3 regions of the Priestia sp. 179-F W1.4 NHS genome follow, and region 2 is predicted to be linked to each of the others. Evidence: riboswitches for the same ligand, from Rfam matches in the RefSeq annotation. Region 2 holds a riboswitch; each other region holds the start of a gene.

Region 1 (4,588 bases), on a different contig from region 2:
TATGCCGTTTTGAGTGAGAAAACCAAAAAAGAGTTCGGCGTACTAACTTCAGAACAACAATAATTTTACATAAAGATGTAAAGATTAAAAGGTTAAAAGAGAAATGTATAAAATCTGTAAAACAAAAGAACAGTTACGCGTTAAATATAGGAGTAAAAGGTTCTTCACGTGTTTTTTCGGATAATAAGAGAAAGTAATTTTGATCATTGAGGAGGAACTTAGAATGTTTGGATTTGATGCAGATGTATCGCCATTAGTGCGAATTAAAGTAATTGGAGTCGGCGGTGGAGGAAATAACACCGTTAACCGTATGATTGAACATGGTGTACAAGGGGTAGAATTTATCGCCGTTAATACGGATGCTCAGGCGCTTAATTTATCTAAAGCAGATGTGAAAATGCAGATTGGTGCGGCATTAACGCGAGGATTAGGTGCAGGAGCTAATCCAGAAGTAGGAAGAGAAGCTGCAGAAGAAAGCAGAGAGCAAATTCAAGAAGTACTGCAAGGCGCAGATATGGTATTCGTAACAGCTGGCATGGGGGGAGGCACTGGTACTGGAGCAGCTCCGGTTATTGCTCAAATTGCCCGTGAACTAAATGCTTTAACAATTGGAGTAGTTACTCGCCCTTTCAAGTTTGAAGGAAATAAACGTACCAAGCAAGCAGTAGGCGGTATTACTGCGATGAATGAATCGGTAGATACCCTTATTGTCATTCCAAACGACCGCTTGCTTGAAATCGTTGATAAAAAGACACCTATGCTTGAAGCATTCCGTGAAGCAGATAATGTTCTTCGCCAAGGTATTCAAGGTATTTCAGATTTAATCGCTGTTCCGGGGCTGATTAACCTTGACTTTGCTGATGTAAAAACAATTATGTCTAATCAAGGATTTGCGCTTATGGGTATCGGACGAGCTTCGGGATCAGATCGAGCAATTGAAGCAGCGAAAAAAGCGATTTCTAGTCCGCTGCTAGATGCATCGATTGATGGAGCAAGAGGCGTGCTGCTGAACATTACGAGCGGTAGCAGCTTGAGTCTTTACGAAGTACAGGAAGCAGCAGATATTGTCACGTCCGCTTCTGATCAGGACTTAAATATGATTTTTGGATCTGTGATTAATGAAGATTTAAAGGACGAAATGATGGTAACCGTTATTGCCACTGGATTTGATGATGAAGATATTTCACCATCAGCTTCCACTTCTAGAGTTTCAAGAGCACGCTACTAAATTAAATAACCAGCTTTTATGGTGGCAATTGTTTTTCAATTGCCTTAAAAGGGAATCCGGTGAAAATCCGGAGCGGTCCCGCCACTGTAACAAGGAGCCTTATGTCAAAAAGCCACTGTCTATTTAGAGACGGGAAGGCGGCATAAGGCAATGACTTGAAGCCAGGAGACCTGCCATAAATCGCAGCACACAATAACCTACGAGGATAGGGAGGTGTTTTGGCAGAATCAAAAATACGATAAACAAGGGATACGTTTATCTGAATTTGTTGTGAAGGCAAGCACTTCTTTTTAGAAGTGCTTTTTTTGTGTATTAAAATAGAAGGTGGAAAAATGAATGATAAATAATAAAAAACTTGTATCTATGATATTTCTCGTGTTACTTTGCCTCACTGCTTGCGCTCCTAATGAAGAGAGCGTAAGTATAAAAGAAAGAAAGAAAACGGATAAAAGTGTGACGTTTTTATTTAATTTTACATCTGCAACGCTTGATCCTCATACGGACGATAATTATACAGCAGTTCGTGGGGGAGTAGGGGAGACGCTTGTTAAAATCAACGAAGATTTAAAAATAAAGCCTTGGCTTGCTGAAAAGTGGGAAACGAAAGATAACGGCCTTACATGGACATTTATGATAAGAAAGAACATCACGTTTCAAAATGGAAAAGCGCTGGATGCAAATGCCGTTAAGTCTTCTCTTCAAAGAACGATAGATCAAAGTTATGCGATGAAAAACGCTTTGAATATTAAAGAAATGAAAGCGAACAGTCATGCGCTGACAATTACATTAAAAGAACCAATGCCTAAATTTCCTTCTGAATTAGTGCATCCAAATACAGCTATTATAGATGTTGATGCTTCTAATATAGCTAAGAAGCCCATTGGTACGGGTCCATTTCGCGTCTTGTCTTTTGATCAAGGAAATCAAGTAAAATTAGAAAGATATGAAAATTATTGGGGTGGAAAAGTGAAATTGAAAAGTGCGATCTTTGGATTTAACGAAGATGCTAATGCGCGAGTTGCTGCTCTTCAATCTGGAACAGCCGATATTATTTATCGCCCGCCTTTAGAAAGCTTGGGCACTTTACAAACAGATCCGTCTTTTAAAGTAAGTGGAGTACCCAGTGTGCGTACACATTTATTACTTTATAATCAAACCAATGACGCATTAAAAGACGAAAATGTAAGAAAAGCTATCGATACCTTATTGAACCGAAAAGAAATTGTTAGCAGCATCATGAACAATCAAGCGGCAGCGGCTCGAGGTCCATTTTTACCCCAATTTCCTTTTGCTGATAGTACTGCTAATGAGCAAAGAGGTATGACATCTGCTAAAAAATATTTAGAGAAAGCAGGCTATCAAATCAAAAATGACAAAGCAATCAAAAATGGAAAGCCACTATCGCTCTCTCTTGTCACATACAGTTCTTTGCCAGAACTGCCTTTAATTGCTCAGCTTATACAGTCTAATGCCAAAGAGTTAGGAATTACTATTAAGATTCACCTAGTTGAAGATAGCGATGAATATGTAATGGCAAAAGATGATTGGGATTTAGCATTGTACAGCCTTATCACAGCACCTAGAGGAGATGCCAGCTATTATTTAAGTACGAACTATTTGCCCGGCGGTGGTTTAAATGCCAGCCGGATTAATGATGATACGCTAACAAAAATGATAGAACAGTTAAATTCAACAGTAGATGACGCAAAACGAGATCAGTTAGCCAAACAAGCAACCGCTTTGATTAATAGAAAAATGCTGACGTCATCGATTGTACATCCAAACACTGTTGTTGCTTATAATCAAAAAGTGAAAAACTGGACAACAAATCCAAGCGAGTATTATATGCTGACTCAGCATTTAGACGTAACGCCGTAGTTAACATTGCAGCATAAGCAGAGAAAAGAAAAAGTATACAATGATCGTTAAAAGGATGTGACAGTAAACGTGCAAGAAGTACAAATGTATCAAATTAAACAAGTAAAAGAAAAGGATGCTGAAGTGATTCAGTTTGTCATGAATATGCGGAATGAGCTATTTCCTATGCTGGAAAAAAATCAGCTTCCTGTGGATTTGCTTCATTTTAATGAACATTACGTTCAAGCGAAAGACGCTGCTTTTTTTGCAGCTGTTACGGAAAATCAACAAGTAATTGGAACCATTGGTTTATACGCTTACGATGGACGGTTTCATGCATTAAAAGAGCGATATGAACATAGAACTGCAGCTGAGGTTGTAAAATGCTATGTCGATCCAGCGTACCGGCGTCTAGGCATTGGACAGCAGCTGTTAAAAGCAGTTGAACAATTTGCCCAAAGTCATTTTTATGACACGCTGTATCTGCATACTCATCCTTTTTTACCTGGCGCTATTCCTTTTTGGGCTTCACAAGGCTTTATCAAAAGGCTAGCTGAACAGGATGAACCATGGAATACGCTGCACATGGACAGAAAAATACAACGAGTCGTAACGTAACGAGATCATACAGTAATTACCATGGAATCTGCATATGGGCTCATGCTATAATGAACGTAACTTACATTTATAGCCTGTAGGGCAAGTCCTTACAGAAAAAAACCACGTTTCCAATTGGCTGAAACGTGGTTCTTTTCTGTAAAAAACAAGTAACAAAGTATTTTTAAAAATATATATGAAATCGCTTTCAAAATAATGAAATATATTATATAATTACTAGTGTTGTGTTGTACTTTGTTAGTGTTAAATCAATATCCTACATGTGTGAGCCGATTGCCTTATGGTAGTCGGCTTCCTTTTTTTATAGTAGAAGTCTAAAGAGAAACAGCATTCGTTAAAATGGCTGTAATTGTCATGACAATAGTTGTCCCAAAGGCCCACTTGAAAAGAAAGAAAAGTAGCAATCATTCCAAACCCTAACAAAGAAAGCATCATCCATCACCGCTTAAAAAATTAGAAAATTCTATTAATTTATATTATACCATTAGAATTAATGTTAAAGTTTGGTATTTTTAAATAAGGTAACTTCAACCTAAACCTAAAAACTAAAAAAGCCGCCTTGTAGGCGACTGGTTTAAGCTAGGTCAGCTGTTATGGACTGCTTTTGAAGGTGATCAGACAGCAGGCTGTAGGCGATAATCTTCTTTTTGTATTGTTTCACGACGTCGACATGATCATGATAGCTGTATACGCATAGTCGAACATCGTTTTTCCCTTTTTTCGTATCGATAACAAGTGGAGTTTCACTGTCTTCTAGGTGTTTATAATAGTCCTTATTTCCTTCATGGACATAATATTGTTTTAAAAATGTTGCTTTATTAAAATAATCAATCACTTGCATTTTGTCTTTGCCTTCTAAATGTTTCCCATCAACTGTGACAGTAG
Region 2 (4,588 bases):
CAGCGGTAGGGAAAAACGGGAAAGTTGTCGGACTAGAAGGCAACCGCTATGTAGCTTATTTAGTCAAACAAGGACTTTTAAATTGGGAAAGTGACGTACAAGAGTTGAATGATGCAATGAAGCGTATAAACGTGGTTCATCAAAATTTTGAATCGTTTTTGGCGTGTTGTGAAGATAATTCTTTTGATGTTGTCTACTTTGATCCTATGTTTCAAGAACAAATTGAGGAATCGAATGGAATTAACGGTATTAAAGCAATAGCACTGTATACCACGCTGACGCCAATGGCTATACAAGAAGCAAAAAGAGTAGCCAAACAAAAGGTCGTGCTAAAAGATCATTGGAAAAGCAGTCGTTTTAAAGAGCATGGATTTACTGTGCAAAAACGAAAAACATCAAAATTTCATTACGGGACAATTTATATACAAAAATAACCAAAAAAGTAAAATTAATTACGATAATTGAAAATACTTCCAAAACCTTTTAGGAATTAAAAAGTTTTGGAAGTTTTTTTTATGAATTTCATCTAAAGTTCATAAAAGTATGATATATTTTTGAACATAAAAATACTTTTGTGTTTAAGCATCCAGCAAAAAAGGAATATCTTGTATAGGTTTCCGCTCGGTGTGACAACCTCAAACAGAAGAAGGAAGGTGCTAACTGAAAAGTCGTCAAATGCCCGTAGACAGCATAAATGAATAAGCAAATATAGGTAAAAAATTAATAAGTATGTTACAATACCTAGTGAGTTATGATAATGAATTTTACAATATGAAAAGACCATATGGGAAAAGATGAGAAAGGAAAGATACGAATGCCTAGATGGATAAAAAGAATGCTAATTGTATTTATTACAGTATTTACATTTGGGCTTGTCACTCCACCAGAATATTTATACGTTGATGATGCAAAAGCGGACAAGCAACATAAAGCAGGGTATGTAAGAGAAACAACTCCTGTCACAGCTGTTATAGAAGATATTCATTTGCCATATGAAGAACCAAAATATGAAGACGTTTCATCATTTGTTACGTATGCAATGGAATCAGCTGAAAAACAGTCAGTGGAAAAATTCGGAACAAAAATTGGTCCTGTCATTGAAGATGAATTTCGTCAAGCAGTGTTACCTAAAATTGAAGAAGTGCTGACCGACATTGGCACTGAACGTGAACAGTCAATTCAGAATCTCGAGATAAGCGAGCACCCTGCTGCTGGCTACGGTGAAAAGATTTTCCATGTATATGACCGGGAAACCGGTCAGGACTTAATACGGTTTCATGTACGGCGTGAAAATCCTCCAAAAGATGGATACTGGTTTAATTTTCACTATCATGCGGCCGCAGATAATTTTCAAAAGCATTATGATTTAGGGAAAATTTATTGGAACCGAAACATGCCGCCTAAGTGGTTCAGCTGATAATAGACACAACATTCTACAATTTCGAAATGTTAGCTTTTTTAAGCTAGCATTTTTTTACGTCTAAAACCGTTATGGTCTAAATAAGCTGAAACATTAGCACAACGATAAAAAAATCGTTTATAATGAAGTCAGACTTCTTACTATAGAATTGTAGGAAGGAACGAATAGACGCTGGAGGTAACACAATGAAACAATTTACGGAAGAAAAACAATTTCGCCAACAAATTAAGAATGAAACACTAAGCGTTGGGATTTTTACGACAACGTGGTGTCCTGATTGCAAACGTTTGGATATGTTTATTGATGAAATCGTTGACGAAAATACAGATAAAGCATGGTTTAAAATTGACAAGGATGAGTTTGAAGAACTTTCTGCTGAAAACAATGTAATGGGTATTCCTTCTCTTCTTGTATATAAAAACGGTGAAAAAATTGCGCACCTGCACAGTGCAAATGCTAAAACGCCTGAAGCGGTCCGTGAATTTTTAGAAACTCTTTAATTCCCTAAGCTGCGAGAGCATTCTCGCAGCTTTTTTTGTGAGAATGGCTATTTCCATTTTTCGATGAGTGGGGTATACTAGGACAAGTGAATAATCGTAAAGCAATAAGGTCTCAATTTAAAGATTGAGTGAAAAGGGAAGTCTGGTGAAAAACCAGCGCGGTCCCGCCACTGTAAGCGCTTTGTGCGTAAGTCAGGAGACCTGCCTTATTGTTAGCTGTGAAACCTTCGAGGAAGGGTGAAGCAGGGTAATGAACATACATATCAAGTATAGTTAACGGATTCTTTTCCTGCTTATCTTGACGTTACCTGCTTTGCTTTCAATTGAAAGTAAAGCTTTTTTATTTTGAAGCTGCTGCCGAGCAGTATACATAGTCAAAGCGGAAAAAACGGGATAGCGCTGCTTTTTGCATGATCATTTGCTTTTTCTTTAACGTGGAGGTTTCGTATTCACAATGAACAATATATAGGGGGAGTATTTAGATGAAAAAATGGCTTTCGTATTCCATTATTGCGCTGTTAGTCATCGTACTTGCTGCATGCGGTGCAGGCAGCAAAAGCAACAGTGATAAAAAAACGAAGCAAGATACAGAACAAACGTCACAAGCTGCGTTTCCAGTGAAGGTAAAAGACGCGCGTGATAAAGAAATTACGTTGAAAAAACAGCCTAAGAAAATTGTTTCATTAATGCCAAGTAATACGGAGATTGTATATGCCCTTGGCCTTGAAAAAGAGTTAGTCGGTGTCACAAGCAACGATGATTATCCTAAAAGCGTAAAGAAAAAAGCGCAGGTGGGAGATATGAACGTTAATGCAGAAAAAGTTATTGCTTTAAATCCTGATTTAGTACTGGCACACGCTTCAAGTATGGGCGTTTCAGATGAAGTATTTAAACAAATTGAAAGTGCGGGTATTCCGGTATTTGTTGTAAAAGATTCAACAACGTTTGATACGGTTTATGATTCTATTACGCAAATTGGTAAATTAACGGGTAAAACAAAAGAAGCTAATCAAACAATTAAAGACATGAAAGAAAAAGTAGCTTCAATTGAGAAAAAAGCAAAAACGATTTCAAAAGAAGATCGTAAAAAAGTATGGATAGAGGTATCGGGAGCTCCTGAGATTTATACAACAGGAAAAGGTACGTTCATGAACGAAATGCTTACTATGATCGGTGCTGATAACGTAGCGGCTAGTGAAAAGGGTTGGGTTAAGTTTTCTGAAGAGCAAGTTGTTAAGTTAAACCCTGACGTTATTATCGCAACGTATGATGCAGACAAAAATGAGATTATGAAGCGTCCCGCTTGGAGCAGCATGACTGCTGTAAAAGAGGGGAATATTGAAAAGGTTGATCAAAACAAAATCAACCGCTTAGGACCTCGTATTGTAGATGGCTTAGAGGACTTAGCAAAAGCAGTATACCCTGAGGTGTACAATAAATAAAAAGAGGGACCATATTCCAGTTCGAATTGAAAAGGGGATTGGTCCCTTTTCACATCTTAAAATTGAAGAACGGCCTGAGCTTTTAATCATGAAAACCGAGACTTCTTATAAAACATACAGCTCAGGCGTTTTAGGAACAGGCATCACGGAAACGGACACCTTTTACAATCGATTTGTTCATAAAGACTATTATTCAGATACCCCTTCTTTAGAGTATGAGCAATATTTGATGAAAGAAAATGTGCGCCATGAGCAAATCGTAGGGTTGATGACAGCGGTTTGGTTAAAAGAAAGAGCGATTTACTGTTATGAAGGCTACGGAGTAAGAGTAGCTTCCGTGATAACGGCTGGAGTAGGAAACGCAGTGGATATTACAGCTGACGAAGCTGTCCCTTTCTATTCCTCTCCCGGTACAATTAATATGTTTTTTTTCGTGGAAGGCAGGCTTACGGATGCGGCGTTTTTACAGCTTTTTATTGCCGCTACAGAAGCCAAAACAAAAACGCTGTCACAGCTGGGTGTCATAGATCCAGCTACAAAGACGATTGCTACGGGAACATCTACGGACAGTATCTCAGTTGCAGCGTCTCAGCAAGGACCATTATATGAATATGCAGGCTCTATGACCGCTTTAGGTCAAGCGGTAGCCAAGCTGGTAAAAATAAGCTTAGAGCAGGCACTTAAGGAAAAGAGGTGAAGAAATGAGTATTGCACAAGCGATGATTGCACACCTGACAGCCATGACGATTGCTCTACTCATTGACCGAATCATAGGTGACCCAGAAAATTGGCCGCATCCCGTTCGCTGGTTTGGCAAGTGGATTTATTGGATGGATTCCAGATTAAATAAAGGCGCAGGAAAACGATTCAAAGGAGTGCTTCTTGTGATAAGTATGGTGGTGCTCGCAGGAGTTATTCCTTTTTTATTCCTTCATGCTTTGTACGGAGTTCATTTTATGCTAGGTGTTTTAGTAGAGGGCGTAATGATTGCGACTACTATATCCACTCGTTCCTTAAGCGAAGCTGCTTATAAGGTGCAAAAGCCGCTTCAGCTAGGAGATATGGAGAAAGCTAGATATGAAGTAAGCATGATTGTGGGACGAGATACGGATCGTTTATCAGAAGGAGAAATTGCCAGAGCGACGGTAGAGACCGTGGCTGAAAATACAAGTGATGGTATTACAGCTCCGCTTTTTTATGCATTTATAGGAGGAGGAGCCCTAGCC
Region 3 (4,588 bases), on a different contig from region 2:
ACGAACGGTCGGTTTCTGTTTATCGTATCCTCCCGTCACATTATATAGTTCAATCATGATATTCCTCTTTTCCGCATACGTTCTTTTACAAGCAGCAGCGTAAAAATTGGCGAACCAATTAAGGCGGTTACGACTCCAATCGGCAGTTCACGAGGTTCTAATATCGTTCTTGCTAATAAATCGGCTAAAACCAAATAACTTCCTCCGATTAAAATAGAAAGCGGCAGTACATGCTTATGATTAGCTCCCGCTACGAGACGCACTACGTGGGGAATAACTAAGCCAACAAATCCAATTGCCCCAGATACTGATACCGCAGCCCCGGTTAATACGGATGCACCTATTAAAATCATTCTTTTTTTCTTCTTTACGTCTATCCCCATAAATTGAGCGGATTGATCGCCAAATGCTAAGCCGTTCAGCTCTTTCACATGTAACAGCAGCATAATCGTACCGACTAAAAAGAACGGCCCTAAAATTTGAATATGCGACCATCCTCTCATTGATACGCTTCCCATTAGCCAATATAAAACCTGCCTTACATCTTCTTCAGGAGAAAGAGCTACAATTAATGAAATAAGCGCGCTCATAAAGGATGATAAAATAATCCCCGCTAAGATGATGGTTTCATTGGCCAAATTGCCGCTTGCGAGTTTCGTAATACCAAAAACTAAAAGAAGAGTAATAAAACCAGATACGATGCCGACTACAGGCAGCGTGAAGATAGACAAACCAAAAATACTCCAGTGAAAATAAATTGCCATGACAGAGCCAAGGGTTGCACCTGAGGAAACTCCGATCGTGTAAGGATCCGCAAGAGAGTTTCTTAATAGCCCTTGAAAGGCAGCCCCTGCTATTGAAAGCGAAGCTCCTACTAAAAATGCCACCAGTACTCTTGGAAAACGAATTTGCCAAATGATTAAATCCATGTTTTCCGGACCGTGATATAAGGATAGTCCGGTAAGGTGGCCAATAATAATTTTGATTGTATCTCCTACGGTTAACGAAACTGTACCAATAAATACTCCCATAATCACCGAAGTACATACAATAAATAAACTGACTATGTATAAAATAGATGCTTTGTTTAAAAAAATACGTTTAAAAATCAATACTTTCAGCTCCTCTAGGAAACGAGGCGTGATGTTTTACATTACATTAACCATTCATTTTCCTGTCCATAAACCATGTTTCCATCCTACATAGTATTGGAAACAATCATCTTTTATTTGTTACGAGTGCTAGACTGTTGAACTAGGCAACGTAGAATAGCGTACTAAAGTTCTCGGTGAAAAAACAAGCGAAAACCTCTACAAGCTACACTTTTTGTGCTTGCTCCGGGCTTTTATAGTTGTCTATTAAATGATACAGCTTTTCCATATCTATAGCTTCTCTCACATATGCTGCTGCTTTTGAAAAAGACTCCTCTTTTTGCAGGCGACTGTTGAATGTATCCGTAATAGGCGGCAATTTTTTATGTTTACGAATTTGATTAAGCAAAGCTCTGCGCAAAGCATCGTTATGAAACACATCATGAACATACGTACCAATGATGTTGTCTTTAACCGTTCCTTCTTTTTGATCATCTACCACCGCAAAGGCTTCCGTCATGCTTTTAGAAACCGTCTTTCCCATATGAATTTCATAGCCTTCAATTGAAACCTTCTCACTCTCTAACTGAACATATCCAGAAACTCTTTCTGTTTTTTTGCTGGTTGTCATAACGGTTTCCACTGGAAGCAAACCCAGCCCTTTAATAGATTCAATCCGGGACTCTACTGCATCGGGGTCCGTAATTGTCTCGCCTAACATTTGATATCCTCCGCAGATGCCAATAACGTGAGCGTTCGTTGCGTTCAAGACTTGATTAATGGCTAGAGCCAGGCCGCTTTCTTGTAAAAACTGCGCATCTTCAATCGTATTTTTGCTTCCTGGTAAAACAATTAAATCAGGCGTACTTAGTTGTGATGGCTTGGTTACAAGTCTCACATGACAGTCTTCTTCTAAGCTTAGAGGATCAATGTCTGTAAAATTTGAGATGCGAGGATACGAGATAACCGCAATATCGATTTCTTTTAACGGATTTACAAGCGTTGAGTAATTTCTGAGTGATAGCGAATCTTCAGCGTCAATTTCCACGTCGTGCATATAAGGAATCACTCCTAGTACCGGAACTCCCGTGTATTCTTCAAACCACTTCAACCCCGGTTTTAAAAGCTCTAAGTCTCCTCGGAATTTATTGATTAACACTCCAATTACTCTAGGTTTATGTTCATCTGGAAGCAATTGAAGAGTACCCACCAGACTCGCAAAAACCCCTCCTTTATCAATGTCTCCTACTAATACAACAGGGGCTTGGGCTATCTTTGCTACGCGCATATTTACCAGTTCCCGATCGTTCAAATTCACTTCAGCAGGACTTCCAGCACCTTCAATCACAATTCGATCATAATGATTGGCAAGCTCTTTATAAGACTCCGTGATAACGTTCAAACCTTCATTAAAAAATTCTTGCCGATACTGAAAAGCAAACATATTACGAAGCGGCTTTCCATGAACGACAATTTGAGATTCATGATCACGAGTTGGTTTAATTAAAATAGGATTCATATTGGTTGTTGCTTCTACTCCAGCCGCTTCAGCTTGAATTCCTTGCGCTCTTCCAATTTCTTTTCCATCCATTGTAATGTATGAATTAAGCGCCATATTTTGCGATTTAAACGGTGCAGTTTGATAGCCGTCTTCTTTAAAAATACGGCAAAACGCTGTAGCAATCATGCTTTTTCCAGCGTCTGAGTGCGTTCCTTGAATCATAAGAGGTTTTCCTTTTTTCACTTTTTCCACTCCCTATCACATAAAAAAACCTTAACTGTAAAAGTCAAGGTTTGGTCATGCGCTCATTAACACATTGTCTTGACTTATTTCTCCCACCGAAAAATAAGGGGTTTTTAAAAGCAGGTCTCCTGGCTTATGCTTCATTTTACTTCTGCATCCTTCCTAGTTTGACTAGTGGGTCTTTGCAGGTTCATCCACATTTACAGTAGCGGGGGCTGCACCGGATTTACACCGATTTCCCTATTATCCTCCTTAGAGGCACTTTTAAAATCATTTATTCTTTATTGTAACGAATTTTATAACCATTCACAATAACGATTTTCTTCTATTATTATATATTACTGTGTTTATACTTATTTGGGTCTCGTATGCTATAATAACGATTATTTTCCAAACATCTTATGAAATAGCTAGGAAGGTGCTCGTAGTTGAAGAAAAAAATCATTTATATCTTTATTAGTTTGCTTGTTCTTTACATAGCAATCATGTCTTTTTGTATGTATCAAACCGCTCAGCAGCCTGTTCCGCAAAAAGCAGATTATGTGCTCATTTTAGGTTCGAAAGTAGACGGAGATCAAATGTCCCCTAGTTTAAAAGAACGAGCAAAAACGGCTTTATCTTATTTAAAGACTCATAAACAAACAAAAGTTATCGTAACGGGTGGAAAAGGATCCGATGAAGAAATTTCTGAAGCAGAAGCAGCCTATCGTTTTCTACGAAAAGAAGGAATTAAAAAGAATCGAATGATAAAAGAGGATCAGTCAACTTCTACTTTTGAGAATTTCACTTTCACTAAAAAGAAAGTTGATATTCAACACAAAAAAGTCGTGCTTGTTAGCAGTGATTTTCATTTATTTCGCGCCTCTATTATTGCCAAGCGTCAAGGTTTTGACGTTTATCCTTTAGGTGCAAAGACACCAAATTCAATTAAACTTCAAGCCTACTTTCGTGAGTATGCTGCTATCTTAAAAACGTGGCTGTTTGATAAATAAATAGAGTACACCCCTATACAAACGAAAAACACGGCATGAATTCATGCCGTGTTTTTTATTAATCATCCGTATCGATAACTGCTTTTGGTAAACCCGTGTATTTCGCCCAGTAGAAAATACCGATTGAAACAAGAGCAATTAAAATTAAGTCAAGCGGGTTGCTTAGCACATCTTGTCCTCCACCAAATGAGCCTAGGTAAGAGATAACAAGCATAATAATATAATAAGCAACTAGCCACCAAGCAGATTTAAGCTGCTGTGCAAATTTTACAACGTCAGTTGGTACGTATTTCTTAAATGCTACGTAGATAACAACCATTAGAAGCTGTGATCCTAGAAGCCAAGAAATTGTCGTCCATCCTGACCAATATACGATGTATGAACAGAAGATAAATGACACAGGAGCAATAACGCTCATGCCTTTTAATTTGAAAGGCTTTTTAAGGTCTTTTGCATTTACTCTGAATGCAGCAGCTGAAATTGGCGCAATCGCATAAGACAGAATAAGTGCTACTGAACATACGTTTACTAGCGCTTCCCAAGAAGGAAATGGCAGTGTCCAGAATACGGACATTCCAAACGATAGCCATAGTGACGCACGTGGAATTCCTGTTTTCTTATCTACTTTTGAGAAACGTTTAAATAGTGTTCCATTACGAGACCAAGCATAAACTAAACGAGAAGTTGTATTCATGAAGATGTTCCCGTTACCGCCTGGTGATAAAATAGCATCAAAAATAACAAGCGTTACTAACCAGCCA

Evidence for each region. A riboswitch is a leader RNA that binds a small molecule or an ion and turns the genes downstream of it on or off. The one in region 2 is predicted to bind cobalamin.
Region 1: another riboswitch for cobalamin. It lies ahead of nikA (nickel ABC transporter substrate-binding protein); the one in region 2 lies ahead of ACH0CI_RS16085 (ABC transporter substrate-binding protein).
Region 3: another riboswitch for cobalamin. It lies ahead of ACH0CI_RS09495 (cobyric acid synthase); the one in region 2 lies ahead of ACH0CI_RS16085 (ABC transporter substrate-binding protein).

What each region holds. Positions count from the first base shown of each region.
Region 1 is NZ_JBIQFF010000008.1:98,864-103,451, reverse strand. Features, by position in the region: gene ftsZ (cell division protein FtsZ) at 224-1,228, shown strand; cobalamin riboswitch at 1,231-1,421, shown strand; gene nikA (nickel ABC transporter substrate-binding protein) at 1,565-3,106, shown strand; gene ACH0CI_RS24210 (GNAT family N-acetyltransferase) at 3,176-3,703, shown strand; gene ACH0CI_RS24205 (YfmQ family protein) at 4,278-4,588, opposite strand, start outside.
Region 2 is NZ_JBIQFF010000003.1:174,473-179,060, forward strand. Features, by position in the region: gene ACH0CI_RS16070 (class I SAM-dependent methyltransferase) at 1-434, shown strand, start outside; gene ACH0CI_RS16075 (YpjP family protein) at 815-1,417, shown strand; gene ACH0CI_RS16080 (thioredoxin family protein) at 1,606-1,920, shown strand; cobalamin riboswitch at 2,011-2,143, shown strand; gene ACH0CI_RS16085 (ABC transporter substrate-binding protein) at 2,403-3,362, shown strand; gene ACH0CI_RS16090 (adenosylcobinamide amidohydrolase) at 3,451-4,059, shown strand; gene cbiB (adenosylcobinamide-phosphate synthase CbiB) at 4,064-4,588, shown strand, end outside.
Region 3 is NZ_JBIQFF010000001.1:1,741,520-1,746,107, reverse strand. Features, by position in the region: gene ACH0CI_RS09505 (ABC transporter ATP-binding protein) at 1-57, opposite strand, end outside; gene ACH0CI_RS09500 (FecCD family ABC transporter permease) at 54-1,112, opposite strand; gene ACH0CI_RS09495 (cobyric acid synthase) at 1,318-2,844, opposite strand; cobalamin riboswitch at 2,937-3,116, opposite strand; gene ACH0CI_RS09490 (YdcF family protein) at 3,264-3,827, shown strand; gene ACH0CI_RS09485 (APC family permease) at 3,886-4,588, opposite strand, start outside.